DNA from 2 places in the Faecalibacillus intestinalis genome. Region 2 is predicted to be linked to the other one. Evidence: a T-box and tRNA genes for the amino acid it is inferred to sense, from the RefSeq annotation. Region 2 holds a T-box; the other holds one or more tRNA genes.
The links. The T-box of region 2 lies ahead of leuS (leucine--tRNA ligase). A T-box ahead of a tRNA ligase gene usually reads a tRNA of that ligase, here a tRNA-Leu.
Positions count from the first base shown of each region.

Region 1: it has a tRNA-Leu gene. The T-box ahead of leuS (leucine--tRNA ligase) is inferred to sense a tRNA for this amino acid. The anticodon was not compared.

Region 1 is NZ_AP024085.1:270,530-287,309, reverse strand. Features, by position in the region: gene Fi14EGH31_RS01525 (sugar phosphate isomerase/epimerase family protein) at 1-695, opposite strand, end outside; tRNA gene Fi14EGH31_RS01520 (tRNA-Leu) at 1,232-1,315, opposite strand; tRNA gene Fi14EGH31_RS01515 (tRNA-Lys) at 1,323-1,398, opposite strand; tRNA gene Fi14EGH31_RS01510 (tRNA-Thr) at 1,405-1,480, opposite strand; tRNA gene Fi14EGH31_RS01505 (tRNA-Val) at 1,492-1,567, opposite strand; tRNA gene Fi14EGH31_RS01500 (tRNA-Glu) at 1,573-1,648, opposite strand; tRNA gene Fi14EGH31_RS01495 (tRNA-Asn) at 1,652-1,727, opposite strand; gene Fi14EGH31_RS01490 (hypothetical protein) at 1,904-2,158, shown strand; gene Fi14EGH31_RS01485 (DegV family protein) at 2,170-3,024, shown strand; gene Fi14EGH31_RS01480 (dipeptidase) at 3,038-4,024, shown strand; gene Fi14EGH31_RS01475 (DEAD/DEAH box helicase) at 4,127-7,294, shown strand; gene Fi14EGH31_RS01470 (PTS transporter subunit IIC) at 7,307-8,311, opposite strand; tRNA gene Fi14EGH31_RS01465 (tRNA-Ala) at 8,392-8,467, opposite strand; tRNA gene Fi14EGH31_RS01460 (tRNA-Ile) at 8,508-8,584, opposite strand; tRNA gene Fi14EGH31_RS01455 (tRNA-Ile) at 8,610-8,686, opposite strand; gene Fi14EGH31_RS01450 (N-acetylmuramoyl-L-alanine amidase family protein) at 8,803-9,492, opposite strand; gene Fi14EGH31_RS01445 (LytR/AlgR family response regulator transcription factor) at 9,548-10,261, opposite strand; gene Fi14EGH31_RS01440 (NUDIX hydrolase) at 10,406-10,957, opposite strand; gene map (type I methionyl aminopeptidase) at 11,046-11,903, shown strand; gene Fi14EGH31_RS01430 (hypothetical protein) at 11,929-12,270, opposite strand; gene Fi14EGH31_RS01425 (fructose-6-phosphate aldolase) at 12,371-13,051, opposite strand; gene Fi14EGH31_RS01420 (glycyl radical protein) at 13,063-15,474, opposite strand; gene Fi14EGH31_RS01415 (glycyl-radical enzyme activating protein) at 15,638-16,534, shown strand; gene Fi14EGH31_RS01410 (hypothetical protein) at 16,550-16,693, opposite strand; gene Fi14EGH31_RS01405 (DUF5680 domain-containing protein) at 16,770-16,780, opposite strand, start outside.
Region 2 is NZ_AP024085.1:1,080,671-1,097,450, reverse strand. Features, by position in the region: gene Fi14EGH31_RS05760 (glycoside hydrolase family 1 protein) at 1-1,073, opposite strand, end outside; gene Fi14EGH31_RS05755 (MurR/RpiR family transcriptional regulator) at 1,216-1,965, shown strand; gene Fi14EGH31_RS05750 (arginase family protein) at 1,977-2,726, opposite strand; gene Fi14EGH31_RS05745 (HAD family hydrolase) at 2,776-3,066, opposite strand; gene Fi14EGH31_RS05740 (LysR family transcriptional regulator) at 3,153-4,016, opposite strand; gene Fi14EGH31_RS05735 (DMT family transporter) at 4,035-4,922, opposite strand; gene Fi14EGH31_RS05730 (sensor domain-containing diguanylate cyclase) at 5,018-6,211, opposite strand; gene Fi14EGH31_RS05725 (hypothetical protein) at 6,278-6,481, opposite strand; gene Fi14EGH31_RS05720 (diguanylate cyclase) at 6,756-8,000, opposite strand; gene Fi14EGH31_RS05715 (response regulator) at 8,125-8,382, opposite strand; gene Fi14EGH31_RS05710 (RNA-guided endonuclease TnpB family protein) at 8,641-9,123, opposite strand; gene Fi14EGH31_RS05705 (TetR/AcrR family transcriptional regulator) at 9,104-9,718, opposite strand; gene leuS (leucine--tRNA ligase) at 9,949-12,345, opposite strand; T-box leader at 12,381-12,588, opposite strand; gene Fi14EGH31_RS05695 (ABC transporter ATP-binding protein/permease) at 12,634-14,457, opposite strand; gene Fi14EGH31_RS05690 (ABC transporter ATP-binding protein/permease) at 14,459-16,204, opposite strand; gene Fi14EGH31_RS05685 (TIGR01212 family radical SAM protein) at 16,243-16,780, shown strand, end outside.

The DNA.
Region 1 (16,780 bases), 810 kb from region 2:
AATGGAGTTGATGTTCCAATCATTAAACCATCATCATGTACACCGTAACCATCATTTAAATGAATACCATATAATTTATTTCGACTTCCAAAAATATCTGCAGCAAATGCAGGATTTTCATGTTTCATTAACATATGACAATAATCTAATGTCACTCCAATATTATCTCTATTAATATCATTTAACATCATACCTGTAACACCCATTGAATCAATAAATGCATATGATCTTTCTTCATATGGTTTATATTCAATGCTTATTTGTAAATCAGGTGCATAATCACAAACTTCTTGGAATGCATGAACTAATTGATCCCAAACTCTTTTATAGTTGATTTGAAAGCTATAATCAAAACCATCAAAACCTAGCCATATTGTAACAACTTTTCCCCCTACAGCTCTACAATAATCTGCAGCATCTTTACATAATTGAAGTGCATCTTTTGCAAGCTCGGGATCAGAATTTCCTAATTCACCATTAATAAATTTATTTCTAAATCTAAGTGCAACACCATTTAATTTTAAATCATATTTATTTAATAATGATTTCATGGTATTTGCATCATAACCTTTAACATGTTCCGGATAATTTAAATCAACATATCCTAATCCAACTTTTTTAAAATCTGAAAATGATTTTTCTAAATCATATCCTTCAATTCTTAAATAAGAATTAATTCTTGTTGCTAATTTCATTTTTTTCATTACCTCCCTTTGACAGTTTCAATATTAGCACATCAAGATAGCGTTTTCAATCATTTTATTTCAATTTTTTTCATATTTTTTCATTATTTTTCTTAAGTTTATGAAAATTAATGATTTTAGCCATGTGTTTAATAGATATATTTGATTATTTTTGAAATATTTTGATTTTATTTTCATATTTTTTCATAAGTAACTATTCATCCCATAAAAAAATACAAAAGAACTTTTTTATAAAAGGATCTTTTGTATTTTTTACTTTAATAATATTTTCACAAGACAATTTAATGATTGATTATGATTATATTTTTTTAATACCAAACGTCTTTACTTTTTCTAACTTTTAAACAAAAACAAACGATTTCATATAATACGTAATTTAGCTTACTCAAATACTTATATTCAATAATTAACACATTAACTATAAAAAATTAACGTAATTATTAATAGTGCAACAAAAAAGTAAATCATTATAATTTATTTATCTATAAAACACAAAAAAACATCGATTACTCGATGTCTCTTACATTTGGTGCGGGCGACAGGAATCGAACCTGCACGCCGAAGGCGCTAGATCCTAAGTCTAGTGCGTCTGCCAGTTCCGCCACGCCCGCATTGAAATGGTGACCCGCAGGCGACTCGAACGCCTGACCCTCTGATTAAAAGTCAGATGCTCTACCAACTGAGCTAGCGGGTCAAAATATGGTGCCGGCTAAAGGACTTGAACCCTCAACCTACTGATTACAAGTCAGTTGCTCTACCAATTGAGCTAAGCCGGCATTTAAAAAAATGGTGGAGGTTAACGGACTCGAACCGCTGACCCTCTGCTTGTAAGGCAGATGCTCTCCCAACTGAGCTAAACCTCCAAAAATGGTGACTCGTACGGGATTCGAACCCGTGAATGCATGCGTGAAAGGCATGTGAGTTAACCGTTTCTCCAACGAGCCACATGGCGCTTGAAGTAGGACTCGAACCTACGACCGATCGGTTAACAGCCGATTGCTCTACCAACTGAGCTATTCAAGCAACTTAACAGTGCTCATTTATATTAGCATCCTTTTTCTAATAAATCAACCCTTTTTTAAATTTTTTTAAAAAAATTTAATTTTATGTCAAAAACCGTTTCTTCTTGTAATATTATATACCATTCTATATTTGATTAATGGTATAATTATATAAACATATAATATAAGGAGGATCCTATGGACCAACAAAGAGAACAGGCAAGTCAAATCGCACATGAATTTATTGTTTATCAAGAAAGTGAACAAGCAGATATTGATGCAAAAGATCATCAATTCGATGCTTTATGGCAAAGTATATATGATGTATGTAAACTTATTAAATTTGGAATAATAGAAGATATTACTGAAGAAGAATTTGAGGAAGCCTACGCTTGGTTAAAAACCACTCAATCTCTTACAGAAGATTATCAAGAATTAGAATTAGAATTTTAAGGAGATCAAAAATGGAAAAATATTTAATTGTGACAGACACAACAAGTGCAATGGATCAAGAAATTGCACAAAAAAACGGAATCGAACTTATTTCATTAAGTGTCATCGTTGATGGTCATGAATATAAAGATCAAATCGATATTTCAACCAAACAACTTTATGACTATTTAAGAGATGGTAAAATTCCTTCAACAAGTCAGCCAAATACAGGTTATCTTGTTGAACAAATGGAAAAATGGCAAGAAGAAGATTATGAAGCAATCATTATTATTACTTGCTCTGCAGATTTATCAGGAACAAACAACGGTTTCCATCTTGCTAAAGATACCGTTGGTTTAGATAATGTTTATATTTATGATAGTCGCCAATTAGGTGCTCCTGTTATGGATATGGCTATTTGTGCAAAACAACTTGCAGATGAAGGAAAAACTGTTGATGAAATTTTTGCTGCTTTAGAAGAAAAAACAAATCATTCTTTTTCGTTCCTTTATCCAGATAACTTTAAACAACTTTCACGTAGTGGAAGATTATCACCAATGGCAGCCAGAATGGCATCGATGTTAAAAATCAAAGCTTTGCTTTGTTTAGATGAACAAGGTAAAGCAGTTGATAAATATACAATGGCTAGAACTGAAGTAAAAATCTTAAAATCGATTGTTGATAAATTCCATGAATTAGGTGTTAACGCTAAACAACACAAGATTTATATTTCACACGCTGATAATGAAATTTTTGCTAAAAAAGCAAAATTATTATTTCAAACAACCTTCCATGGTATTGATGTAGAAATCAATTATTTGCCTGCTGTTTTAACATGCCATGGTGGTCTTGCCTGTTGTGCAATTCATACTACATATAAAATTTAAGGAGTGATTAATGATGAAAGTTGTTGATATGCATTGTGACACTATTTTAAAACTTTATGATGATTTACATCATGGTAAAGAAGGTTCTTTATTAGAAAATGACGGTCATATTGATTTAAAGAAAATGCAAAAAGGAAATTATTTACTTCAAAACTTTGCGATGTTTGTCGATTTAAGTGAAAATCCTCAACCTTTTTTAAAAGCAAATCAACTCATTAACCATTATTATCATGAAATAGAAAAATATCCTGAACTCATTAAACCTGTCTTTTGTTATCAAGATATTATCGACCATCAACAAGCAGGTATCATGTCTTCTCTTCTAACATTAGAAGAAGGTGCTGTTGTAGAAAATGATTTATCACTACTTGAACATTATTATAGATTAGGCGTTAGAATGATTACTTTGACATGGAATCATGTAAATGGCATTGGACACCCTAACCTTTCTAATATTTCTTGTTATGAAGATATGTTTAAAATCAATGATCACGATGGTTTAACACCTTTTGGTTTACAATATATTAAAGAAATGGAACGTTTAGGAATCATTATTGACGTTTCTCATTTAAGTGATGCTGGATTTTATGATGTTTATCATCATACAACAAAACCTTTCGTTGCCTCTCATAGTAACGCTCGTCAAGTATGTGGTGTCGCTAGAAATATGTCAGATGACATGATTTTAAAACTTGCTAGTCGTGGAGGCGTTATGGGAATCAACTTCTGTAGTGATTTTTTAACTACCGAAGGTACTCATCAAACAAGTTATATTAAGGATATGGTTCAACATATTTTATATATCAAAAATCTTGCAGGTATTGATTGTATTGGTTTAGGAAGTGACTTTGATGGTATTGGATCCAAGCTTGAAATGAAGGATGCAAGTGGTTATCAAATGTTATATGGTGCTTTAATTGAAGCTGGATTATCTATTGAAGAAATTGAAAAGATTTTTTATAAAAATGTCTTACGTGTTTATAAAGCAGTTTTGAAATAGGATTGGAAACAATCCTATTTTTAAAAAAACAAAAAAATGCGTATCTCTATCTCATCATTTTAGAAAAATAATGTTATAATAGCTAAATGGGAGGGACTACTTATGTATATTAAAGATGATGAAATTAATAAGTATTTTAATGAGCCCAATTGGAAAGTAGCTCATAACTTATTTCAACATAATACAATATCTAACATGTCTGTTATTAAAGATGGTCAAATTTACCAAATCGTAGGAAGTACTAATGTTAATGGTAAAATTGATACCGCTACAATTCAAGTTGATACAGGAGGACATATCCTCGAATTTAACTGTGATTGTAATCACTGTAAGCCTAATGAACTGGCATGTGGACATATAGGTGCTATTTTATTAAAATTTTACGGTCTTGAAGCAAGTGATTTACCTTATTCTTTCAATCAAAAAGGAAATTACGCTGATCAATTACAAGCACTTCAAGCAAAAAAAGAAGCCGCACATTTAAAAGAACAAGCTAATTTAACTTTTTCATTAATTGAACAATATAAAAATCAACATCGTTTACATCAATTACAACTTAATCAACACATTCATTTAATACCACAAGTAAAAAGTACATTTAATCGATTAAGTTTATCTTATAAGATTGCTAGCGATAGAAGTTATACAATTAAAAACTTAAATACTTTTATTCAAAATGTAAAAGCAAACGAAATTGTTGAATATGGAAATGCTTTAGTTACCGATCATAACTCTAAAGCCTTTGATAGTTCTTCATTAAAACAAATTCGTTTTATTAAAGAATATTTTCATTTAAAAGATGATGATCGTAGTATTAGAATCACATCAGATAATATTGATGATTTTTTTCTAACACATTATGATAATTTAGATATCAACATTAACTTTACAACAATCGATTTACAAAACTTCATTTTAGAAATCCAAAAAGATGAAGATTATACAACCATCAAATACAAAGAACCTGATGGTATTACTATCATCGGTCATCAATATATCTATTATTTCGATCACTATACCCTTAATAGATATTCAAAAGAATGTAGCAATGCGCTAAGGCCTTTACTTACACATTTAGAAAATAATTCACTTACAATTCCAAATAACGAATTACCACATTTTTCTAAATATATCATTGATTCTGTTGTTCCTTATGTCGAATTTACAGGAGATGATATCGATGAATATCTACCTATGGATATTTCTTTATTAATTTATGTCGATTTAAATAACAACAACGAATTATCTGTTACATTAGATTATCGAGATGATCAAGGAAATACAATCTTAGAAAACCCTAAAGATCTAGTACTTCCATTAAAATTAGATGGTGTTATTCAAACACTACAAAAATACCTAGAATATGATGAAATCACACAAATGTATTATCTTTATAATGAAGAAGATATTTATGATTTCATTACTCGTGTTTTACCTTCACTTAATAATGATTGTGAAATTTATATTAGTGAAGAAATCAAACAAATGAATAAACCTAAAAATATGAAATTAAATATCGGTGTTCGTTTACAAAATGATTTATTAAAAATCGATATTAATAGTATCAACGTTGATAAAGAAGAAATTAAAGATATTTTATATGCTTTTCAACACAAAAAGAATTATCATCGTTTAAAAAATGGGGAATTTATTAATTTAGATGATGATAGTATCAAAGATTTAGATTTATTATTTAATGATTTAAATATTGAATATAACGATTTAAAAGATGGTGAAGTTGAAGTTGATAAATATCATTCACTTTATTTAGAAAACTTTATGAACAGTTCATCATTACATTTCAACAGAGATCAACATTTCCAAGACTTGATTTCTCATATTGAAGAAAAAGATCCTGAAGATATTCAAGTTCCACAAAATTATTCTAAGATTTTAAGAGACTATCAAGTTCAAGGATTTAAATGGTTAAAAACAATGTCAGAATATGGCTTCGGTGGTATCTTAGCTGATGATATGGGGCTTGGTAAAACATTACAAGTCATGACATTGATTGAAGATGGTATCGGTGAAAATCATGTCAGTCTCGTTGTTGCTCCTGCAACCTTGATTTATAACTGGCAAGATGAAATCAAAAAATTCTCAAAGAAATTAAAAACAGTTTGTATTACTGGAAATATTGCTCAAAGAAAGAAATTAATTGAAAGCATTCCAGAATATGATATTGTTATTACTTCATATGATTATATTCGTAGAGATTATGAATTATATAAAGATTATCAATTCTATTATTTTATTTTAGATGAAGCTCAATATATCAAAAATCAAAGTACAAAGAATGCTCAAACTGTTAAATTAATTAATGGTAAATATCGTTTTGCTTTAACAGGTACTCCAATTGAAAATAGTTTAGCAGAATTATGGTCAATCTTTGATTTCTTGATGCCTCAATATTTATATAATTATCATCATTTCAAAGAAACTTACGAAATACCAATCATAAAAAATGAAGACCAACAAAAACAAGCAAAACTTAAGCAATTAGTTGAACCATTTATTTTAAGGAGAACAAAGAAAGAGGTTTTAACAGAATTACCAGACAAGATTGAAAACAATGTCATTATTCCTTTTACACCAGAGGAAGAAAAAGTATATCTTGCTAACTTATCAACAATTAATAGTGAATTACAAAGTGCTATTCAGGTAAATCATATCGATAAGATCCAAATTCTTGCAATGATGACAAGGCTTCGTCAATTATGTTGTGATCAACGTATTTTATATAAAGATATCATTGAGCCAAGTTCTAAACTTAAAGCTTGTATGGATATTATTGAAACAGCAAAAGAAAATAATCAAAAAGTCTTACTATTCTCTTCTTTTACTAAATCATTAGATTTAATCGAAGCTGAATTACGTAAAAAAGATATTTCTTATTATGTTTTAACTGGTTCAACAACAAAAATCAAAAGGCATCAACTTGTTAATGCCTTCCAAAACGATCAAACAACTGTCTTTTTAATCAGTTTAAAAGCAGGTGGTACTGGTCTTAACTTAACAAGTGCTTCTACCGTTATTCACTATGATCCATGGTGGAATATGTCTGCACAAAATCAAGCAACAGATAGAGCTTATCGTATTGGACAAACAAATAATGTTCAAGTTTATAAATTGATTATGAAAAATTCAATTGAAGAAAAGATTCAAAAACTTCAAGAACAAAAACAAGATTTATCGAATATGTTTATTGAAAACAATAATGGTTCTATTACCCAAATGTCTACTGCAGATATTATTGATTTATTTAAATAAAGAAAAAGGAGATCAAAGACGTTCAATCTTTAAATCTCCTTTTCTTATGTAATTCAATTTTCTAAAAGCTTTGTAAAAACTAAATGTTAAAATTGCTGGAGCAATCACATCTATCAAAATAAGTGGTATCCAATACTGATTTCCCATTACTTGAATCGCATCCAATAAGCCTACAAGTCCTGCTGTTCCCATTCCTGAGCCAATTGCACTGCAACGAATATGAAGTAAGACCGTTGAAATAGGTGCTGTAATAATCGTTGTTAAAATTGTAGGTAACCAAATAACCGGTCTTCTAATAATATTTTTAAACTGTAACATACTTGTTCCAATTCCAATAGCAATAACATCACCAATATCATTGTCTTCAATAGACATCATCGCAAAACCAATCATTTGTGCGCAACACCCTGCAAGTGCTGCCCCTGCCGCTAAACCATCAAGTCCTAACATAATACCAATAGCAGCTGAAGAAATCGGTGCCGTTAATGCCATTCCCATTAACACCCCTACAACAATTGACATAAATAAAGGTTGTAAAGAAACCCCATCATTAATAACACTTCCAATCCAAGTAATCATTTGTGTAAGATAAGGTCCTACAAATTGTGTTACCAAACCTGCTATACAGATAGAAACAAAAGGAACAAGTAAAATATCAATCGGTGTTTTCCCTTGAATAAGTCTTGTTACCTCAATAGCCGCTAAAACTGCTACATAAGCTGAAATTGGATTACCCGCTTGAACACCATTATTAAACGTTCCAGCTCCTATTGCTCCTGCAATAACCGCAGAAATCAAATTAAGTCCTTTTGCATCAATTGCATAGCCCATACCAACTCCAATGGCCGGTCCCATTAAATAACCTGCTACTGTCCCCCAGGTTACAAGTTGTTCAACATGAACTAATGTTCCTAATTGTTTTAATATTGTTCCAATAATCAAACTTGCAAAAAAGCCATAAGCCATTCCATTAAAAGTATTGATTACATAATTTCCTTTTCCTCTACTTTGTGCCATATTTTACCCCCTCAATTGGATTATAGAGTATATTTATTTTTTTACAATAAAAAAACTGCCGAAGCAGTTAGTTTATTTATTGGTGGAGCCAAGCGGGATCGAACCGCTGACCCCCTGCGTGCAAGGCAGGTGCTCTCCCAGCTGAGCTATGGCCCCAATTTAATATTTATTTTTTCCACCATTTCATTTGTTAAAATGGTGGGCCTGAATGGATTTGAACCATCGACCTCACCCTTATCAGGGGTGCGCTCTAACCAACTGAGCTACAGGCCCACATCTATATAAAACAATTAATTAATGGTGGGCCTGAATGGATTTGAACCATCGACCTCACCCTTATCAGGGGTGCGCTCTAACCAACTGAGCTACAGGCCCATCAATCAACTGCCCATATAATATACCATGCATATAAGAATACGTCAACAGTTTTTCGTGTATTTTTTTACATTTTTTTAAAAAAATAAAAATACATTGATAAAATCAACGCTTTTTTATTGTAAAATTTTTGCTGTTTTTTTCTTTTTTTGAGTCATTATTCTTAAATGATATTTAATGAGTCCTTCTTTCACCTTTTGACATAGTTTTTTTTGATAATTTTTGCTTCTTAGTTGCCCACATTCATTATAATTTGATAAAAAACCACACTCAATTAGAACTCCTAATGTCTTAGTAGCTCTTAAAACTCTAAAACCACATCCACTAATTGGTTTTCTGCTATTTGTTAACTGTTTTAAACTTTGATCAATATCAAAAGCTAATGCTTTTCCTTGTTTGCTTCTATAATAATAAAAAACTTGTGAACCCCATGCACTTCTATTACCAGAAGCATTTTGGTGAATACTTAATAAATAATCACATTTATAGCTATCTATCTTCTTGACTCTTAAATACATATCATCTTGTTTAGAATAATGATGATTTCTTTTCGTCATATCATAATCACCATCTCTTGTTAAATAGACTTTAGCTCCACTTTTTTCTAATTCATCTTTCATTTTCAAAGCAATTTCTAAATTAATATTATCTTCATAATAACCATATTCAATAGCTCCATTATCAAAACCACCATGTCCTGCATCAATCACCACTTTTACATTTTTTAAAGATTTTTCATAAGCATCTACAGGAATCTCAAAGAAACATACACCAAAAGCAATCATTATAAGAAAAATTCTTTTCATAACATCACCGTTGTATTATATGTCAAAAAAAAGATATCATGATTTTTCATGATATCTAAAATTTATCCATCAAGTAGTTTCTAAAGGCCTCATTAACTTCTTTTTTATATTTTCTACCAATTTCTAATTCATTCTTACTTTCTTCATCAACCATATTAATATGATTTTTATCTATACGATAAATATATTTCATATTAATTGCATAACTTCTATGTATTTGAATAAAACAATGTGCTTGTTTTACTTGTTCCATAAATTTCTTCAAAGTCATTTTAACAGCATATTCATGTTCATATGTATGGATAATCAATTCATGAGCATAACATTCTGCATAGATAATATCATCACTCATTAATGTTATATATGCCATTTGATTTTTATTCATTCCCTTATTCAGTTCAAAAATCAATTTCATTTCATTTTTACATTCTTCATCGTAAAGTTGTTTAAAGACTTTAAAGTCATTATCAAGATGACTCTTTATAATAAAGCATAACGCCTTTAATCCTTGGGTTTTAAAAATCAAACTACTTTTACTTGAAACAAAAACAATTTGTGAATCAAACTTTTCTTTGTACTTTTTCGCATAATCCACACCTGTCCCATTTTCAAATATCACATCTAAAAATAAAATATCGGGTACATGTTTTATCTGATCTAGATCAATCATTCCATGATAAACATCTACAACAGCATGGTATTCACTTTCTAATTTATTTTTTAAAGTTTCGCCAAACGCTCGATCATCATCCATAATCGTAAAATACATATTCACACACCCTTACTACACATATTTTATTCACTATAAATTATAGCATATTTTACCCCCCCGCATCTTTTTTTATTTTTATATTCTTTATGTTTTTTCCAAAAAACGCCTTAGAAGGAATTTATATAGACTTAAAAAGGATCATTATTGAACACGAAGATATTTTTTTACTATGTCTAGTTCTTCAATATAAATACAATGATTTATTTTATTTTCTTTAACATCTTGATAACATTTTTCAAAATCCAACCATTTAACTTCACTTACTTCATGATCAACAAAAACAAAATCTTTTTCTTCTAAATCTTTCCATAAAACAAATATTTTACTTACTTGATTATCTTTAAATAAACGACCATGAAAAATTTCTTCAAAATGAAATCTACGATTTCCACAATCAATCAATTCACTTTCCCTTACAACAATTCCTAATTCCTCTTTCAACTCTCTTACCGCCGATTGGCCATAGTTATCCCCTGCAGGAATATGTCCTGCACTTGAAATATCATAACAGCCAGGAAACGAATCTTTTTGTTCACTTCTTTTTTGTAATAATATTTGTATTTTATTTTCTTTTTTTCTTAAGATCCAAACATGAGCTGTACGATGTAAGATTCCTTGTTGATGTGCAATTTTTCTTTCTACTGTCTTTCCTGTTGGATTTCCTAATTCATCGCATATATCTAAAATTTCCATTTTATCATCTCCATTAAAATCATATTATCATCTTTCTTTACATTATAAAACGAGATGTTTAAAATAGATACGAAAAGAGGTAGAACAAATGAATAAATGTTGGTGCGGAAGTGGCTTGGACTATGAAGTTTGTCACCGCGAATTTGACAAAAAAATTAATTATTACAAAAAAAGAGGAGTGATGACACCTCCAAAATCAATGATTAAAAATCAACAACAAATTGAAGGAATCAAAAAAGCAGCTGTTGTAAATAATGGGTTATTAGATCATATCGAAAAGAATATAAAAATTGGTATGTCGACTGAAGATATCGATGTACTTACAAGAGAATATTTAAAGGAACACAATGCACATTCTGCTGATTTAAATTATGAAGGCTATCCTAAAAGTATTTGTACATCTATTAATGATGTCGTTTGTCATGGAATTCCTTCTTCTGATGTTATTTTAAAAGATGGGGATATTATTAACGTTGACGCTACAAGTGAATTAAATGGTTACTATGCTGATGCTTCACGTATGTTCATGATGGGAAACGTTTCAGATGAAGCTAAAAAACTTGTTAAAATCACAAAAGAAGCGATGTATGAAGGGATGAAAGCTATCAAGCCATGGAAAAGTCATATTGGAGATATCGGTAAAGCAATTCAAAGATATGCACATATTAATGGCTATAGCGTCGTTGAAGAATTCTGTGGTCATGGTATTGGAATGACCATGCATGAAGATCCTTATGTTTTCCATTTTAAAACAAAAGAAGATACTGTTTTGATTGTTCCAGGAATGGTTTTTACAATTGAACCAATGCTTAATCAAGGAACAAGACATGTTCACTTAAATTATAATGATGATTGGACAGTTTATACAGATGATGGAAAACTTTCTGCTCAATGGGAACATACTTTCCTTGTTACAGAAGATGGTGTGGAAATTATTTCAAAATAAAAAGTCAGAAAATCTGACTTTTTTATTATGCCGTTTTTTCAACATATACGTGCTTTTTTAATATACTTTCTTCATAAACAAGATGTTGATAACAATCCTCACATAAATAATGAGTCACAACATCATACCGATTTCTATCAACACGAATCCGATGCTCTTGATGAATCTTTCTTAAACAATTGCCACAATAACAATCAATAATACAGGCAATAGCTTCATCTTCATTCCCATCACACCAATAAACACCATTTCTACAGGCAACAATAATTTTCTTACAAGCATTTAAGCTTATTTCTTCATTTTCAAACATTTCAATTGATTTTTCAACAACTGAATTCATTCCTAGACCAATACGATGACAACTCACTTTAACAACCCCTTTCCAGGGTTATTTTAACATCTCATTTTTGTTATTTCATTAGACAGATAGTCCAAAAACTGTAGTCCTCACGAACTACAGTTTTCTCTTATAAATCACAAATTCCTTTACCTTCTCCATAAACATCATACCAATCACTATTGAAATCATTCACTGCTTTTTCAATACTTGGATTCGCAAAGATTTGTTTTAAGACTTCTACTGGCGCTGTGATTGCTTGACTTCCATAATTGAAGGCATCTCTTACTTGTTGTACCCCTTTAAAGCTTGCTGCTAATATCTTACAATCATAACCATCTTGTACGATTCTATTAGATAATTCATTGATCAGTTCCATTGGATCATTTCCTAGGTTCCCTATTCTATTGACATAAGGTGCAATATAGTCTGCTCCTGCTGCCAAGGCCATATAGGCTTGCATCAAATCATAGACAGCTGTCGCTGTTACATTTATTCCTTCTGCCTTTAATTGTTTAATAGCTTTGACTCCTTCATAAGAAACAGGCACTTTGATATAAACTTGATCATCAATTTCTTCAATAATACGATGGGCTTCTTTAACGATTTCATCACATTCCTTAGAAATCACTTGAATATGAAGACTTCTTTCTTTTCCAATGATTTTTCTTACTTCTTTCATATGTTGAAAGAAGTCTTTTGGACTTGTTTTCTTTACGATTGAAGGATTACTTGTTACTCCTACAATTGGCATATATTCTACTGCTTCTTTTATATCTTCTAAGTTTACTGTATCAATTATAAATTCCATTTTCTTTTCTCCTATAATGTTTGTTCAGTTCTTCCAATAATATCATCTTGTGTTGCTTTTGATAACACATTAAAGAATGCGGAATAGCCAGCAACACGAACAATTAAATCTTTATGCTTTTCAGGATGTGCTTGGGCATCTAATAATGTTTCTTTAGAAACAACATTGTATTGAACATGATAACCTTTTAATCGATTGAAGAAGGTTTTAATCAACATTTCAATCTTTTCTTTATTTTCTTCTTTCGATAATAACTGAGGTGTTACCTTTTGATTTAATAAAACACCACCCGTAATTTCATGTGTTGGTAATTTAGAAACAGATTTAAACACAGCAGTTGGTCCTTTTTTATCCATCGCATGAGCTGGTGAACATCCCTCAGCAAGAGGTGTATGTGCTTTTCTTCCATCTGGAGTAGCCATTGTGCCATAACCTTGTCCAACGTTGGCAGAAATACTTGAAGTACCAGCATAACGAATCCCACCGATTGGACCTCTTCCATAACGAGTATTTGGATATTTTTTCATTTCATCAATATAAATATTATAAACATCAACTACTAATTGATCGACTTCATCAATATCATTACCATACTTAGGTGCATCATTAATCAACATTTCTTGAATTCTTTGACTTTCTTTGCTTGTATAATCATCTAAAATCGCATTCCATAATTCTTCAGGTGTGATTTTTCTTTCTTCAAAGACAAGTTTTTTAATAGCTGCAAGACTATCTGCCATATTCGCAATTCCTACTTGTAACCCTGAAATAAAATCATAAACAGCGCCACCTTCTTTGATTGTTTTTCCACGACCAATACAATCTTCTGTCAAGGCTGAGCATAAAACATCAGGAACATCTCTTTCAAGTGCTAAATCAATCGCATTTTCAACAATCACTGACATACGTGTCAAATGACGCATTCCTTTTTCAATCGCTTTAAAGAGTTCATCATAAGATGTCATATCTTTAAAGTAACCACTACCTTCAAAGAATCGTTTTCCAGAAGTCATATCTACCCCATCATTCATTGCCATTAATAAAATACGTGGGAAGTTCATATAAGACATCCCTGTACAACGATAACCCCATTTACCAGGAACTGCTGTTTCAACACAACCAATCGCTGAATAGTTATATGCATCTTCTTCTTTGACACCCTTTTCAATAAATGATGGAATAATGATTTCGTCATTATTGAATGCAGGCATTCCTGTACCAAGTTTCATAACTTCAATAGCTTCATCCAAAAAAGCTTTTGGCATATTTTTATGATATCGCACTGTTAAGTTTGGTTGTGGTAAACGTGTTTGGGCAACTGATTTTAATACTAAATATGAAAGTTCATTCGTTGCATCTTTTTTATCAGGTGTTTGTCCACCGATGGTTACATTTTGATACATTGGGCTTCCGGCACTTGAAAAAGTATGGGCTTGTGAACGCACCTTATTGATTGTTAGAGTTTTGATCCATAAGTTATCTAATAATTCAATAGCTTGTTCTTCTGTTATATTATGAAGATCTTTATCATGTTTATAGTAAGGATAAATGTATTGATCAAAACGTCCATAAGATAAAGAATGCCCATTCGATTCAATTTGTAGAATTAATTGAATAAACCATGTTGATTGAATCGCTTCATAGAAAGTTTCTGCTTTTTCATAAGGAACTTTCTTACAAATACGTGCAATTTCTTCTAATTCTTCTCTTCGTTTTCCATCAGCACTTCTAGCAAGTTCTAAAGCAAGATCACTGTAACGTCTTGCAAATGTTTTAACTGCATCAATGACAATTAAAACAGCTTTATAAAATTGATATTTATCAATATTTTCAGGCATACATAAATCAAGTTTTTCTTTTAAATCTTTAACTCTTTCTTCATATCCTTTTAAACCTTTTTGTAAAACTTGTTGATAATCTACCGCTAGATGCGCATCTCCAGAATTAAGTTTCCCTTCCATTCCAAAGAAACCTGTTTCCATATAAACACTCACTTCATCTGGAAGCAAAGCGCCTCCTTTACTTCTTAAATTATTATTTTCCCAAAATGGTGCAATTGATCTTAATTCTTCTTTTGTTTCTTCTGTAATATAGAAAACATCCCCATCTCTTTTTTCAAATAAATCAAGTTCATTCATCACAAATTCCATTGTATACTCTGGAAAGATGGGTGCATCTCTATTTGATGAAGCTTGATTTCCTACAATCAAAGTATCTTCTTCAATATAAATAGGCATCTTTTCTAAGATGTTTTTTAACATATACGCTCTTTTCATAATTGGCGGTTCATTTAAATGTTCTTTATATGCCTCTGTCGCAAGGAGTGCTCTTTTTGCACAAATATATGGTTTTTTATCTAAGACTTCTTCTCTAAAATGATTCATTCTTGATGTAAGTTCACCAAAGTGTTCACTATTCTTCATTTTTCTTTCCTCAACTTTCATTCGTAAGTTTTTATTCTTTCTTTTGCAATTAAATTATATAATAAGCAAAAAATAAGTCAATATTATTTTCATAAATAAACAATTTTAGTTTCATTTGAAACTTATAAAAAGATATGTTAGGATATTAGCGAGGAGAAAAACTATGGAAAAAGGATTAATATTTAATATACAAAAATTTAGTATTCATGATGGTCCAGGTATTCGTACGACTGTTTTCTTTAAAGGCTGTCCTTTAAAATGTAAATGGTGTTCAAATCCTGAATCCCAATTACATAAACTACAAATACTTTACGATTTTGAAAAATGTGCTCATTGTAAAAAATGTTTACTTAACTGCCCAAAACAAGCAATTACCGAAAAAGAAAACCATATGATCTTTAATCATGATAAATGTATTGGCTGTCTACAATGTGTCAATCATTGTCCAACTAAAGCATTAAGTCATGAAGGAGACTTTAAAGAAATTCAAGAAATTGTGGATGTCTGCATGCAAGATATTGATTTTTATGAAGAATCTAATGGTGGTGTAACTATCTCTGGGGGTGAAGGTATGGCACAACCTGAATTTCTAGAAAAGCTTGTTTTATCTCTTAAAGAAAAAAATCTCCATGTCGCCATTGAAACAACGGGATATATTCAACAAGAAACATTTCAAAAACTAGCCCCTTTATTTGATCTTTTACTCTTTGATGTAAAACATTATGATCGACTTCAACATTTTGAAGGAACAGGTGTTTATAATGATTTAATTGTTGAAAATCTTCAATGGGCTATTCAACATCAACTTAATGTTTTACCACGCATTCCTGTTATTCCTGATTTTAATAATTCTTTAGAAGACGCTCAAGGAATAAGTGAATTATTAAAAGTATCAAACATTCAAAAAGTACAACTTCTTCCTTTTCATCAATTTGGTGAAAAGAAATATGACTTATTAAATAAAGAATATACTTTAAAAACTTATCAAGCATATCATGAAGAAGACTTGAAAGATTACCAACAAATCTTTTTAGATAAAGGTATTGATTGTTTCTTTTAAGTATTTAAAAAGCTATCAACGAGGATAGCTTTTATTATTTTTATACTTAATACTTGTATCATATAAAATATTTAATACAAGCTGTGAATTATTAAAAACACTTTTATTTTTAGTATGCTTTTTCACATTTAAAATATCTTTTCTTTCTAAATTTTTCATATACTCTCTCCTGTTTTAGAAATAATCATTCTTCATTAAGAGTATATTAAAATTTATTTAAAATATTTGTCATTATTTATTTCACAA
Region 2 (16,780 bases):
CATCCCCAAGGTGTATTTTCTAAATAAGGATTTGAAGAACCTCCAACATTAAACCATGGATCATCTTTTTTTACTGTATTTGAACGATAATAAGAAAATGAAACAAAGTCTAATTGTCCTTCTTTTAAAATTTCTTTATCTTCTTCTGTGATTTCTAATGAATCAAAACCATGATGTTTCCACACACTTTTAGCATAAGGATGATAATAACCTCTTGCCATCGTATCAATAAAATACCAGTTTTCTCTTCTTGCTTGAAGACGTTTAAACATATCTTCTGGTTTACACGTTGCTGGATAAAGTTCACTCATTGCATACATTGTTCCAAACATGCTACCTGGCATCATTTGATGTCCTAAAATAACAGCTTTAGCACTAGCAACAAACATATGATGATCTGCTTGATATCTCACTTTTCCATCACTTTCTCTTGTTCCACATGGCCCAAATCCTCTTACAGCATTGATTTCATTAAAAGTAAGCCAATACTTACAACGTTTACCATATCTTTCAAATAAAGTCTTGCAGTATTTAACATAACAATCAATCACAAAACGATTAGACCATCCCCCATACTTTAAAGCTAAATGCATTGGCATTTCATCATGACAAATTGTAATCAATGGTTGAATATGATATTTTTCTAATTCTGAAATTACATCATCATAGAATTTCAATCCTTCTTCATTAGGTGTTTCTTCATCTCCTAAAGGATAAATACGACTCCAACAAATACTAAAACGAAAAACATTAAATCCCATTTCAGCCATAAGTGCAATATCTTCTTTATAACGATGATAAAAATCAACAGCTTGATGACTTGGATAATATTCATCATCTAAAAACACTGGTTTTGCTTCTTGTGGAACAGGATCTGCATAAAAAAATGAACTTCTTGGTTTAATAATACTACCATCATTCATTTCCATTGTATGATGTCTTGGGTTTTCCATTGACCCATCTGTTTCAAAGTCATGTGATAAAAGTCCTCTTCCTCCTTCATTGAATCCTCCTTCATATTGGAAATCAGCAGTTGCGCCACCCCATAAAAATCCTTCTGGTAATTGTTTCATAATAGTCTCCTTGTTACTTTTTACATTTTGTTTTGACAATTTTTACAAACAAATCATAATCTTATTATTCTCTTTTGTCAATAGTTACATATTATTTTGACAATTTTATCATTTTTATATAAAATAAACATGAGGTGAGACTATGAACTTAATGGAAACCATCCACTTACATAAAAATGATTTTTCTAAAACAGAACGTAAAGTTTACGATTATATTGTTCAAAACCCTACAGCTATTGAAACAGCGACGATTACTAAAATTGCTGAACTATGTCAGGTTTCAACTTCTGGAATTTTAAGATTTTGTCAAGTTTTAGGTTATAAAGGTTATAAAGATTTTCGTTTTGACATGCTTCATTATTTGCATCAAGAACATGTTGAAGTAAATTCTGAAAATCTATTTGATGAATTAACATCTAAATATTTATCAGTCATTCGTCAATTCAATAACATTGATCAAAATAAGCTCAACCAACTTATTAAACAAATAAAAAACACCAAAAACATCTATGTCATTGGTGTTCATTATTCATCTTTACCAGCAAAACATTTAGTTTTAGGATTACAAGATTTAGGTATTAATACTTATTTTGCTTATGATTATATGCAAGCAAGTCATCTTTATAATACAATTCACGAAGATGATCTCTTGATTTATTTTTCTATTGAAGGTAATCAAAATAATGTTTCTCGTTTTTTTGACCTTACAAACGCCTCTAAAAATACGTATATGATTACTTTAAATCCAAAGCCTAAATTATTGATTGAAAATACACTTATTCTTCCAGGATATACTTTATCTAAACAATCAATTGTTGATTTACAATCGATTGTTGTAATCTTTGTAGAATTACTTTTAAATATGTTTCATAATACTTTAAAAGAGGATTAAGTTTTTTTTACTTAATCCTCTTCTTTTTTTAAAAATGAAAGTATTTTTTCATTAAAAGCATCATCTTCTTTAATTTCATTTAATTGTCCTACTTCATTAGCACATTCTCCACAAATATCAATTCCAATTGTTTGACTGTTTTTAAATAAATAAGCGAGTAATATTTTAAATTCCATGAGTTGCATAGAACCTTGATCCCAATCTGTTTGAATAACATTTTGACTCAAAACATCTTTATCAATTGAAATATATAAAGGATATTGACGTAATAAATCATCAACTTTTTTCCACACTTCTCTATTTTCTAAATCATCATCTGTTAAATAGAGAACCTGATCTTGACGTTTAATCAATGAAACCTGTTTTTCATCAATACCTATTAAAATCACTTTTTTTAAATATTTATTATTTTCTAAACTATTTAAAATCCAAGATCCACAACTTAAAATATCATCAAACATCGGTTGCATCATATCACTATGATGATCAAAAACAACTAAAATAAAATCATGTTTCATTTTTTCTATCCAAAACTCACTAACATAATGAAAATTACCAGAATCTATAAAATGTATGCCTTCAGGAGATAGATTACTTATTTTAGCTTCTATTGTTCTTCTTGCTTCTTGACTACAATAACCATAAACACCTTGTAATTCATGTAAATCAAGCCATCTAATATTTTTATGTTTATAAAACTTTTCATTTTCATAAATTCCTGTAAAATCCATGACCGTCATGTTATTTTGTTTTTTAAACATTTTAAACACTTCCTTTGTTTTTATCCTAGCATAAAAAAAGTAACTTCCGTTACTCTTTTAATAAATATTTTTCAATTGCTTCAACGCACCCATCATGATCACAATCACTTACAATAACATCACCATATTGTTTAATTTCATCAATCGCATTATCCATCACAACCGCAAGTCCTGCTACCTTTAAAGCTTCAAGCTCTGCAGAGTTTCTTCCTGTATTTAAAATCACAATTTTATTATACGCAACCGCTCTAGCAATTGCTTCTTGAGTTTTCTTTGAAATTTGTTTATTAGAATTTAATAATGTTCCTTCCATATCAAAAGCTATTAGTTTATATTCCATACGACTTTCTCCACTACAAATGGTAGTGTATCATTTTTAATCAATTAAAAAAGTCTCTTTCCATTTTAGAAAAAAGACTTGTTTTTCTACAATACATCACAATTTACATGCTCAATAAATTCAAGAAATGCTTTAGATTTTTGCGTATTCTTTAAATAAGCCATATAAAATGTTTGTTTTTCATCTATATCTTTAATTTTTATTTTTTTGATTGGCAACAAATCATAAACTGCCATATCAGGAACAATCGCTACCCCTAAATCATGACCTACAAAACCACCAACGACTTCATCTTCCTCTAATTCCATTGATATATGAGGATGTATTTTTGACTTTTCTAAAAGATGATCGATCATTGGACGAATTCCACTATTTTTAGTAAAAGTAATAAAAGGTAGATCTTCTATTTGTTTTAAATCAATTTCATCATTTTTAGCAAGTGGATGATTAAGACTGACGATTACATAAAACTCTTGTGTTACAACAGGTTTAAAAAATATATCTTGATCATCTACATAGGAACAAAAAACAATATCTAAATCATTTTTCTTTAAATCATGAATAAGATCATAAGAAAAACCACTATGGCATTGAAAGGTCACATTTTCATTTTGAAAAGAAGAAATTAGTTGGGGAATATAGCTCATCCCTAATCTTCTTACAAAACCAATATTTAAAGTTTCTTTTCCTTTTGAAATTTGTTTAATATTTTCTATAGAATCATCTAAACGATTAAGAATTGGCTCGATTTCTTTTAAAAATAGTTTTCCATACTTTGTTAGAACAACATTTCTTCCCTTTTTTTCAAACAACGCAACATCTAGTTCATCTTCCAATAAATGAATGGCATGCGTTAAACTCGGTTGAGTAATATGTAATTTTAAAGCTGCTTTTGTATAATGTTCTTCTTGTGCTAATGTCGTAAAATAACGTAATTGATATAAATTCATTGTCATCACCTAATATGATTATACTAGGACTTCTTTTTCTTTTCGAGTACGTTTTTTAAATAATAAGCTAATTAAAACACCAACGATAATAAAAGCTGATCCCAATACAAATGAAGTTGTCAAAACTTCATGAAAAACAACAACTCCTAAAAATGAAGAAGTTAATGTTTGAATTGGATAAAAAGCACTACAAGTATTAGCAGGTAATAATGATAAACTTTTATTCCATAAAATATTCGTAAATGCCGTACAAACAACTCCCATATAAACAAGTCCTAAAACAGCACCTAAATCTACTTGAATAAGAGGGTGTGTCACTTGTACTTCTAAAAAGGAAACTGGAATATTACAAACTGTTGCAATCAACATTGATACTTTTGTAAGTGTTAATGCACCGTATTTATTAGAAATCTTTCTTGAAATAACGGACATAAACGCCCAACCAATAACTGCAATAAAAGAAATAAGCACACCTAAAAATTGAATATTAGCTCCTGTCCCAATAATCATATAAACACCAAACAATGATAAAATAATTCCTGCAATTTTATTCATTTCTAATTTTTCATTTAAAATAATCATGGCCATCACACTAATAATCACTGGATTTAATGAATTAATAAGTGAAGCCATTGATCCACCGGCAATCTTCGTTCCTAAAAGTTGGCAATCAACAGAAACAAAATAACCAATAAATCCCATAATAAAAAAATATTTATAATCACTTTTTTCAATTTTTTCTTTCTCACTTTTTAATGAGATTAAACTTAGTGCTATAAAAGCAATTAAATAACGAAACATTGCTACTGTAAACGTAGGAATCTTTCCTAAAACAAATTGACTGACAACATACAAACTTCCCCATAACATAAATGTTGTCAATAAATATACATAAGATTTTTTCATTTTCTTCTCTCCCTTAGTTCTACAGTATACATTTCTATTTATATAAATAAAAATAGATAAAAATTATCAATTTGATAGTTTTTATCTATAATTTATTATTTTGTATAACATGTATAACCATTTCTACCTTGATTCTTTGTTTGATACAAAGCCTGATCAGCTAAATTATACAAGTCTTTAAATGTTGTTCCATGTTCAGGATAAAAGGCAATCCCAATACTACAAGAAATTGTTCCTTTAAAATTGTCAATTTCAATATTTCTTATCTTTTGACATATTTCTTGGGCTTTATTTATCGCATTTCCATGCTCTTGAATATCTTTAACAAAAACAATAAATTCATCACCACCTGCACGCCCTACAATATCCTCTATTGTAAAAGATTCTTTTAAAATTGAGCCAAAGTTTTTTAAAACTTCATCACCAATAACATGGCCATTTAAATCATTTACTGTTTTAAAATTATCAACATCGATCATAAAAAGTGCCCCTAATTGTTGAGAAGAATCATTTTTTAAATATGTACTAATTTCATTTTGCAATGTTTCCTTATTTTTTATACCTGTTAATGCATCGATACGTACAAATTCTAATAATCTTTTTTGATGTTTATTGTTTACTTTATAAATTGTAAATAACAAAATCACTAACGCAAAAACAAATAAAGTAAAAAGCAAATATTCAGCATAAATGATAAATGTATAAGATTCCTGTGCTACATCTGCATCAATGTTATAACACATGATCCAATCATTGATTTTTAATGGATAATAAGCCATATAAGATGTTTTATTATTATAATTTAAAGTCATATAACCATTTTCTTGTTTAATCCATTTTTGTTTTAAACTTTGAAGATCATCCGGAGATAAAACATTGTATTCAGCAAAATAACTAAAAATACTTTCAGAAGCTAAAAAATCTTTATTTTTAACAGCATTATTATAAGTAATCAACTGCCCTTCTTTAGAAACAAGAAAGGCCGATCCTTTTCCATCATAAATACCTCTAAAAACAATTTTATTTAGATTCCCAATATCATAGCTACCACCTATAACTCCTACAATTTCTTTTTGTTGATCATAAATAGGTACCGCTATAATAACACGTGCCTCCCCTGCAATAACACTTTCAAGTGGAGCGCTTAAGACTCTATTTCCCTTTAGTGCTTCTTGAAAATATTCACGTTGACTTACATTCTTTACGGCACCATTATCATAATGACTTTCTCCATTTTTATCAATAATTCCAACATTTTCTAATTTTGTATATTCTTTAATGGAATGAATTAAATTTATATTATCTTCGCAAAATAAATCTTGCTGGCTTATATGATTACCAACACCTTCAAGATATCAATATTGAATATCTATATACTGTTTTAAACTTTCAGTTTGTTTTTCTGTATTAGCAACCACTTTATTAACAGATTCATTTTCTATATCTTTTTTTATATAAAAGAAAAACGAAATAGAACAAATCATTATAAAAACAATAAAAATCATCATTGCTTTTAAATATGCTTTAAAAGAGAGTTTATAAATTGCTTTTCTTTTCATATCGTTCACCATCTTTTCTTTAAAATATTTTACCATATTTAAACAAAGGTAAACAAAGATTTTAATAAAAAAAGAATTATAGTATCGCTATAATTCAATTAATTAAAAAACCTTGAGGATTTCTTGAGCAACAAATAACTCAGGAAATCAACTTTTGGCTTTTCTGTTGGTTATCAACTTTTTTAACTATTCTATTATTTTCACAAATGTTATATCATCTTCTTAAAATCAAATATATTTTCCAAATTCAATACGATAAAATCATTAATAACTCTTAGTTCTTTTCTACTTGTTTTTTTAATAAATCCATTAATCTTTTTTGTTTAGCGTAGAGTTTAATTATATTATAAACACGTCGATAAACAATTCGATAATCAAAAGGTCTTTTAATGTAATCAGATGCTCCCATCGCAAAACCTTTATTAATGACATTTGCTGAATCTTCACTTGAAATTAAAATAACAGGTATATCATCTAACCATTTTTCTTGTTCCATCCATTGTAAAACATCAAAGCCATCAATTTCAGGCATAATAATATCTAATAAAATCAAAGAAATTCCCGAACCATATTGCTTAATATAGTCAATACATTCTTGCCCATTTGTAGCTTCCAATAAATAAAAATCATCTTTTAATATTTCATAAAGAATTGCACGATTTAACTCAGAATCATCAACAATAAGAATTGTTTGTTTAGTATCATTTCTATCAGAATAATACTGATGATCTAATTCTGTAAATATGCAATTCTTTTTTCTTTTAGCATGGTATAATAAATGATCTGCCAAAGAAACTGCTTCTTCAATTGTCCCTGTTTGATACATTGTAATCCCTGCACTCAAAGAAAATTGAACACTTTCATACCTTCTGATTGTTGCATGATGAATATTTTCTAAAATATTTTGCATAATTAAATAAAGATCTTCTATTTCAATATTTGGCAAATAAATAATGAATTCATCTCCACCATAGCGAATAAGTTTATCTTGATTTCTAAGTGAATTCTTAATATGTTCAACAATCATTTTAAGAACCCTATCTCCGAAATCATGACCAAATGTATCATTATAAATCTTAAAATCATCCACATCGAGCATAACAATTCCTGCAGGAGTTGTTTGATGTTTTATTTTTTCTTCATAAAAACGTCTATTATAAGCACCTGTTAATACATCTAAATAAAAATCATCGTGTTTACCCAAATACTTTAAAATAAGATTGCTATTTTCTTGTCGCGATAACTCTAGTTGTTCGTCTAAACAACAAATAATTTCCATTACATATTCTTTTTGATCTACAACATAGTATTTAGAAATGACATGATAAAGTTTATCTTTACAATATTCTAATTTTGTACAATCTTTTTTTAAACGAAATGCTTCTATTGTACTGCTTAAACAATTAGAGTTCATTTGATTTAAATCTGTTTTTTCAAAAAGATGTACATTTGGATATAGTTCTTGATAACAAGCCATTTTATATAAAAGTTCTTTCATTGTTATTTTACTATTTTGCATGTTTTTTCCCTCAATATGGTTTTATTTTAAAAAAAGAAGCATAAAAATTCAATGAATATATCTAAAAAAGAGAAGAATATGTGATTTATAATAAATAACATCCTTTTTCTTTTTATTGAAAATATTATTTTAAAACAGAAATAATAACTTCCTCAACCTTTTTTACATCAATTGGTTTAGCAATATGATCATTCATTCCTTTTGAAATTGCCATTTTTCTATCTTCTTCAAAAGCATTAGCAGTTAAAGCAACAATTGGAATATGAGCCTTTCCTTCATCAGATAATTCTCTAATTGTTTCCGTTGCCTTATAACCATCCATATGAGGCATTTGAACATCCATTAAAATCAAATCATAGCCTTTAGCAGGCATTTGTTCCATTTTAGCCACACATTAAATCCCATCTTCAACACGTTCAACTATTAATCCCATATCTTCTAAAATCGTTATCGCTATTTCTGCATTCAAATCATTATCTTCAGCCAATAAAACGTATTTCCCTTTTGACACTCCCCATGTCTAAAGACAGGAGATTCTTGCTACCTGCCAACATTGTTGGCTGACCAGTTCATTTCTGATAGGTCGCAGTGCAAGATAGGGGTATGCCATTACCCTTCCTAGAGCAGAACCTATAGTTCTCTAGGCAGTATATCTGTTACCAATATACTCAGTTGAGTTGTATATATTTATAGCTCCTAGCAAATCCCTGTGTGTTTGATATCCACATCTGCATATATAATTTCTATCTTTTGCATGTTGGATTCTTCCACTTATCGGACAGATCTGACTTGTATATACTGGATCTACATACTCAACTTTTATGCCTGCCAGTTTTGCTTTGTATTCTACAAATGTAGCTAGTCTATAGAACGACCATGTATGCAGGCTATGATTGTTTTTTCGACTTGTTCTTGTCGTTGAGCGGATGTTTTGTAGTCGCTCTAATTTGATTACTGAGATATCATGTGCTTTTGCTGTATTTACAATTTCACGACTTAGCTTATGATCTGTATCTTTCATGATACGTTGTTCTTTGTTGTTGGTTTTGACAACCGCCAGCGTGTAAGAAATCAAAGATATAATCCCCAAAATTCCTAAATAATTAATCAATGTTCTTTTCATCTTTACCACCAAATTCCTTACTAAACCAACAAATATAATTATCTAATATATCCTCGTTAAATTTATTTCCTGCACTTTTCCTATCTAATTGATAATCAATCAAAGAATGTATTGTCATTGTAAAAGAGATAGCTGCCTGATCAATGTCTTTTACAAATATTTTTTGATGAACTTGTAATGCATAAAAAAGATTTTTTGTTGCTAAAATCATTTTTTCTGTTTCCTCACACATAATTTGAGCAGCCACAACATTTGTAGTGCGTGTGGAATAAATGATTTTATAAAACGAAAACATTTCACTTTGTGTACTCATCTTACAATAATTATGAACCATTAATTTTAAAACTTCTTCTAGACTTTTATCTTTGACAAGTTTTCCATAATCAAGATCCGTTATTTTTAGTTTTTCTTTTGCTTGTGTTCTTAAATAATCATACATTGCCTTTACAATTTCATCCTTCGAACGGAAATGATTATACAATGATGGTTTCTTTATCCCTAATTGCGTCGCTATTTGTGACATTGAAACATTGTCTATTCCATTTTTAGACGCTAACATAAGTGTCGCCTGAATAATTTCTTCTTTCCTCTCCATATCTATCCGCTTCCTTATGTTAGTTATATTACTACCTATTGTTAGTTTAATCAATAAAAATTTAACAATTTCCTAGCTTTAACCATTATTTCATGACATTCTCATAAAGATTTTATTTTATTTGTCACCCAAAAAATACATATATTCACAAAAAAGTAGAGACACTTTTTCAAAAAACTTGATTTTTCAAGGTTTTTGAGACGTATCTCTACTTAAATATTTGTAATATTTTATTTAACGACAATGTTTACAATTTTATTTTTAACCACAATTACTTTAACGATATCTTTACTGTCAGTATGTGCTTTAACGTTTTCTTGTTGGAATGCTAATTCTTTAACAGTTTCATCATCTGCATCTTTAGCAACTTCAATTTTAGCTCTTAATTTACCATTAACTTGGATACCCATTTGAACAGTATCACTAACTAACATTTTTTCATCATATGTTGGCCATGGTTCATAAGCAATTGAATCATTGTGTCCTAATTGTTGCCACATTTCTTCACAAATATGAGGTGCAATACATGAAAGCATTTTAATAAAGTTTTCAGCATATTCTTTATAAACATGTTCAGCTTTATAACATTCATTAATGAAAATCATCATTTGTGAAATAGCTGTATTGAAACCTAATTTTTCAAAATCATCAGTAACTTTTTTAACTGTTTGATGATATACACGATCTAAACTATGATCATTTTCATCAGATAATTTACCAGTTTCAATCATTAAACGATAAACACGGTCTAACCATTTACGAGAACCATCTAATCCATTTGTTGACCAAGGAAGTGATGCTTCAAGTGGTCCCATGAACATTTCGTATAAACGAAGTGAATCTGCACCATGACTAGCAACGATATCATCAGGGTTAACAACGTTACCTCTTGATTTAGACATTTTTTCGTTGTTATCTCCTAAAATCATACCTTGGTGTACTAAACGTTGCCATGGTTCTTTACATTTAACAACACCACAATCATAAAGAACTTTATGCCAGAAACGAGAATATAATAAGTGTAATACCGCATGTTCTGCTCCACCTACATATAAATCAACTGGTAACCATTTATCTAATAATTTTGGATCACAAATTTGTTCACTATTATGTGGATCAATATAACGAATATAATACCAACATGACCCAGCCCATTGAGGCATTGTATTTGTTTCACGACGTCCTTTTTGTCCATCAATTTCTACTTCTAACCAATCTTCACAATTAGCAAGTGGCGATTCACCACTATCATGAGGTTGGAAGTTTTTAGTTGCTGGTAATTCTAATGGAAGTTCTTCTACTGGAACTGTACGCATTGTTCCATCTTCCATATGAACGATAGGAATTGGTTCACCCCAATAACGTTGTCTTGAGAATAACCAATCTCTTAATTTATAAGATACTTTCTTTTGTCCACAATGATGTTCTTGTAACCAATCTACCATTTTATCAATAGCTTCTTGTTTTCCAAGACCATTTAGCCATTCAGAGTTAATATGAACACCATCTTCTGTATAAGCTTCTTCTTCGATATTTCCACCTTCTAATACTGGAATGATTTCAATACCGAATTTTTTAGCAAATTCATAGTCACGATCATCATGTGCTGGAACAGCCATGATAGCTCCTGTACCATAACTTGCAAGTACATAATCAGAAATCCAAATTGGGATTTTTTTACCATTTACTGGATTGATTGCATAAGCTCCAGTAAAGACACCTGTTTTATCTTTATTAAGTTCTGTTCTTTCTAAGTCAGATTTACTAGCACAACTTTCTTTATAAGATTCAACATCTGCTTTTTGTGCTTCGGTTGTAATTTCTTCAACATATGGATGTTCTGGTGCCATAACACAGTATGTTGCCCCAAATAATGTATCACAACGTGTTGTAAAAACTGTAAATACTTTATTTGTTCCATCAATTTTGAAATCAACATTTGCCCCAATAGATTTACCAATCCAGTTACGTTGCATTTGTTTTGTAGCTTCTGGCCAATCTAAGTCATCTAAATCAGCCAATAATCTTTCTGCATATTCAGTGATTTTTAAAACCCATTGACGCATTGGTTTACGAATAACAGGATACCCTCCACGTTCACTCTTACCATCAATAACTTCTTCATTTGCAAGAACGGCTTTTAATTCTGGACACCAGTTAACTGGAATTTCATCAATATAAGCTAATCCTTGATCATATAATTTTGTAAAGATCCATTGTGTCCATTTATAATATTCAGGATCACTTGTTGCAATTTCACGATCCCAATCATAAGAAAATCCTAATGATTTAATTTGTTTTCTAAAAACATCAATATTTTTCTTTGTAAATTCTGCAGGATGATGACCTGTTTGAATTGCAAATTGTTCAGCAGGTAATCCAAATGAATCAAATCCCATTGGATGTAATACATTATATCCTTGCATTCTTTTCATTCTTGATACGATATCTGTTGCAGTATATCCTTCAGGATGTCCTACATGTAAACCATTTCCAGATGGATATGGGAACATATCCATACAATAATATTTAGGTTTTGAATCATCATAACAATCTGTTTTAAATGTTTTGTTTTCGTCCCAATATTTTTGCCATTTTGGCTCTATTTTTGTGTGATCGAACGGCATAATTTTTCCTCCTTAAATATAAAAAAGCATCCTTATCTAAGGACGCCAATTTCAACGCGATACCACCTTAGTTCTAGAATAAAATTCTAGCACCTCAAAACTTTAACGCAGTTCTACGATATTTTTTACTTTATTCAAAAATACATCTCATAGGCGAGTTCACAAATACTATAATCAGTTTGCACCACCCACTGACTCTCTAAATATAGGGGATTTGCTAGTACTCCTATTCATTGATTTTGCTTTTCTATTATACCACATCACATACTTTATGCAATAAAAAACTCCCTAACTCTTTAAAGCTTCTATAATTTCTATCTGTTTTACTTTTTTAATTGGGATCAAACAACATAATAATGTTAAAATAAGTACTCCTATAAAAACACCTAAAAGCACATTATTTTGTATAACAAAAAATTCATCCATCAAATCTGAAATACTTTTTTGAATCAACTGATTAGCAAAAATAAATAACTTTTTTAAAACAATCATTGCTTCTATAAATGCTGTGCAGGAAATACCTAGACCTTGACACAAAACAAGAGTTATCATCTGCCATAATGAAGCCCCCAATGTTTGTAAAATAGCAAAATATTTTTTTCTTTTAATGACCATCAAATATAAAACAACACCTAATAAAAAGCAAGCTGTTACAACTGCTAAAGAACTAAAACAATAAAGGATCCATTCAATTTGTTGAAATTTTTCATCGATGCTTGAAGATAATGAACTATTTGCAAGTTTAAATTGATATAAAGGATATTTATTTTTTAAATCTTTTAAAATATTTTTATCTTTCACTTGTAAAAAAGCGGTTTGCCCTACTTCTATTTGATAAAGTTCTTTTAACATTTGACTCATTGCATATTCATTAAAATAAACGGTCTCCATTAAAGTCTTTTTATTTTCAATCCCTACAATTTTAACTTTATAAAAACAAATTCTATTTTGATATTCAAAAAACAAATATACATCTTTATTTATTAAATTCTTCTGATGCGATAAATATAAAAGTTGTTCATAAGTAGACTTAGATAAAATGATTTCTTGAGCATTTTTTATCTTTCTTCCTTGAATTTTCTTTTGTGGTTGCTGAATATAATCAGAAATATAAAGTGTTTTTTTCGTTTGATATTTTTTAGAAAAAGAGATTCCTAAAAAATCCACCTGATCATTTTGTAAAAAACGGTATTGAATTGCTGGATGTTGAATTTGTTTCAAATCATCCATCTTGATCATTTGATTATTTTTCTTTTTTAACATAATGGTTGTTGAAGGAATAATTTGTTCTAATTGCTGATGAATTTGTTTTTGTGTTGATTGAGTCAATGAAAGGGTCAATAAAATACTTAAAAGTGCTAAAAATAAAACTTGTACAACAACAAAAGAACTCTTCCACGTCATTTTCAATTCTTTCAATATAAATTGTAAAAAAGATCTTTTACTTGTTTTTTCTTCTTGTTTTTTTCTTTGCGTTATTGGATTTTGATGAATTAATTTTAATTGATAATCTTTTATTTCATAGAGATAATCATGGTATTTTTTAGCAAGTATTTCATCATGACTAATAACAATCACTAATTTTTCTTTAGACAGTTGTTTTAATATTTTAAAAATTTCTTCACTATTTTTTGCATCTAAAGCACCTGTTGGTTCATCACATAAAATAATGGGATGCTTAGCAATAAATCCTCGATAAATAGCGACTCGTTGTTTTTGACCTCCAGATAAAATTGCTGTTTTATAACGTTGTAAGTCTTTTATTTTTAAACGTTCTAAATAATATTCTTTTTTAAAAATCATTATTCTTTTAAAATACGAAATGAGATTTACATTTTCTTTAACATTCATTTCTTCTATTAAATAAAACTGTTGAAAAATAAAACCAATGTATTTTCTAATATAATGTGGTATTTGTCGAATATCTTGCCCATCAATTTCAATCACACCTTGATACTCATTATCCAAACCTCCTAAAATATTTAAAAGTGTCGATTTGCCACTACCGCTTTTACCAACAATGACATACATCCCTGTTTCTTGAAATGTCATAGACATCTCCTTGAATAAAGGTCGATCAAAAGACTTCGTTACATTCTTAATTTCTAACATCCTATTCCTCCCTTAAACACTCATACATTTTTATTTTTTTCATCTTTAAAACTATAAATAGACTTAATAAAATTCCTTGCACGATATATCCCAAAAGATAAAAGAAATATAACATAAATGACCATTGAAACTCTCTTGGTAAAACAAACAAATGGTTTATGCCCCATATCTTTTTAGAAATATCAAAAAATGAAATGATTTTTAAAACTCCACTAGAAACCAAACAAGAAACTATTCCAATTGAAATCATCATTAAGCTTATTTTTTTTAAAATAAAAAATGCTAAATGATTATTTTGATAACCATTAGCAAGCATGATGGCATATATTTTTTGATTTTCATAAAACATCGATAAAACCATATATCCCATTAAAACGATTGCAATCATAAAACTTAAAAAAATAAAAACAAAACTAATCTTTTTAAAAAGATCAATAACTTTAAAATAACTTTCATATTCTTCATAAATAGGTGCTATACCTTGATATTGAACTGATAAATGCGTTAAATAATCTTTCATATATTTATGATTTTTAACATAGACAATACACGTTGAAACATCAATGCATTGAAGGACTATTTCATTGGATAATGAATGATAATAAAGAACAGGTTCTTGATAATCATCTTGAATCACTCCTTTGATTTTTAATGTATATTGATGATGATTAAGTTTATAAATAAGTTTATTTTGTTTTATTTTGGTAATTAAAGCGTGATTGACATAAACTTCATTTTGCTTTGTTTTTTTGTTAATTGAAAAAGATTGAAAGTTTTTAAGGCCTTCAATCTTTCCTATATCTAAATGATATTGATATTTTCCTTTCAGTTTTGTTATTTCTTTTTCTTTAAAGGGTTCTTGATTTTTCTTTTGAATCATAACTAAATTATTATTCATTGCTTGATTATATTGTTTTTGATAATAGCCATTAAATCCTTCTAAACCAGTAATAATGAGCGTCATTGCTAGTACCATATAAATTTGTGAAACAAACATCATCACCCATTTCTTTTTATCTTTTAAAATCATTTGGATCATTTCTTTAAACAATAATCCACATTTTGTTTTTCTTATTTCATAACGTGAATATAATTGATGGTTCCAATCATAATGATGTTTTAAACATTCAAAATTCAAATGACAAGGTGTATATTTTGAAATTTTTTGATCATGAGAAACAATAAGAATAAGGCGTCTTTGACTCGCTTTTTTAAAAAAACGATAAACTTTTTGACGATTTATTTCATCTAAAGCTCCTGTCGGTTCATCACATAAAATAATAGGACTTGAACATAATAAAGCACGAATAAGGGCCACGCGTTGTTTTTGCCCACCTGATAAATTCTTTACCTTTTGATTTACTAGTTCATTTAATTCAAAGATTTCTAATAATTCTTGTAACTGTTTTTCTACAACCTTTATTCCTTTTAAGTGACAATAAAATAAACAGTTATCTTTAACACTCAAATAATCAATTAACTGATAATTTTGATAAACAAAACTAATAACAAGTTGTCGATAATCTTTAATATCTTCTATTTTTACTTGATTAAAAAGAATCTTTCCCTCATAGTCTTGATCCAATCCTGCTATTAATTGTAAAAGTGTTGATTTTCCACATCCACTTTCCCCTGTAATAGCAATCAAACCATAATCAGGAAAATGAATATTCAAATTTTCAAAAATAACTCTTTCTCCTTCAATTGTTTTAAATTTTTTTGTGACATTCTTTAACTCTAATCCCATTTTCTTACTCCTTATGTTATAATTGCTTCGGTGATAAAATGAATCAATTTAAATACTCTTTAGATAACAAACGTTATCATACTTATAACTATTATTTAAAAAACAAATACCATCAAAAAGTCGCTAAAGTTGCACTAAATGCTGATTTTACCTGTCCTAATCGTGATGGAACAAAAGGCTATGGTGGTTGTATTTTCTGTAGTTCATCAGGATCTGGAGATTATGCTGGAAATGTTCATGATCATTTAGAAAAACAATTTCAAACAATCTCTCAAGTCATGAAAAGAAAATGGCCTGAATGTGCTTATATTGCTTATTTTCAAGCCAATACAAATACCTATGGTCCATTAGATAAAATAAAAAAAATGATTGCCCCTTTTTTAAACAAAGAAGATGTTAAGGGAATTGCCCTTGCTACAAGACCTGATTGTTTAAATGAAGAAATCGTTCAATATTTAAGTACCATCAATAAACAAAAAGATGTCTATATTGAACTAGGTTTACAAACGATCCATGAACAAACAAGTAAACTTATTAATCGTGGTCATACTTTTCAAGAATTCTTGGACGGTTTAG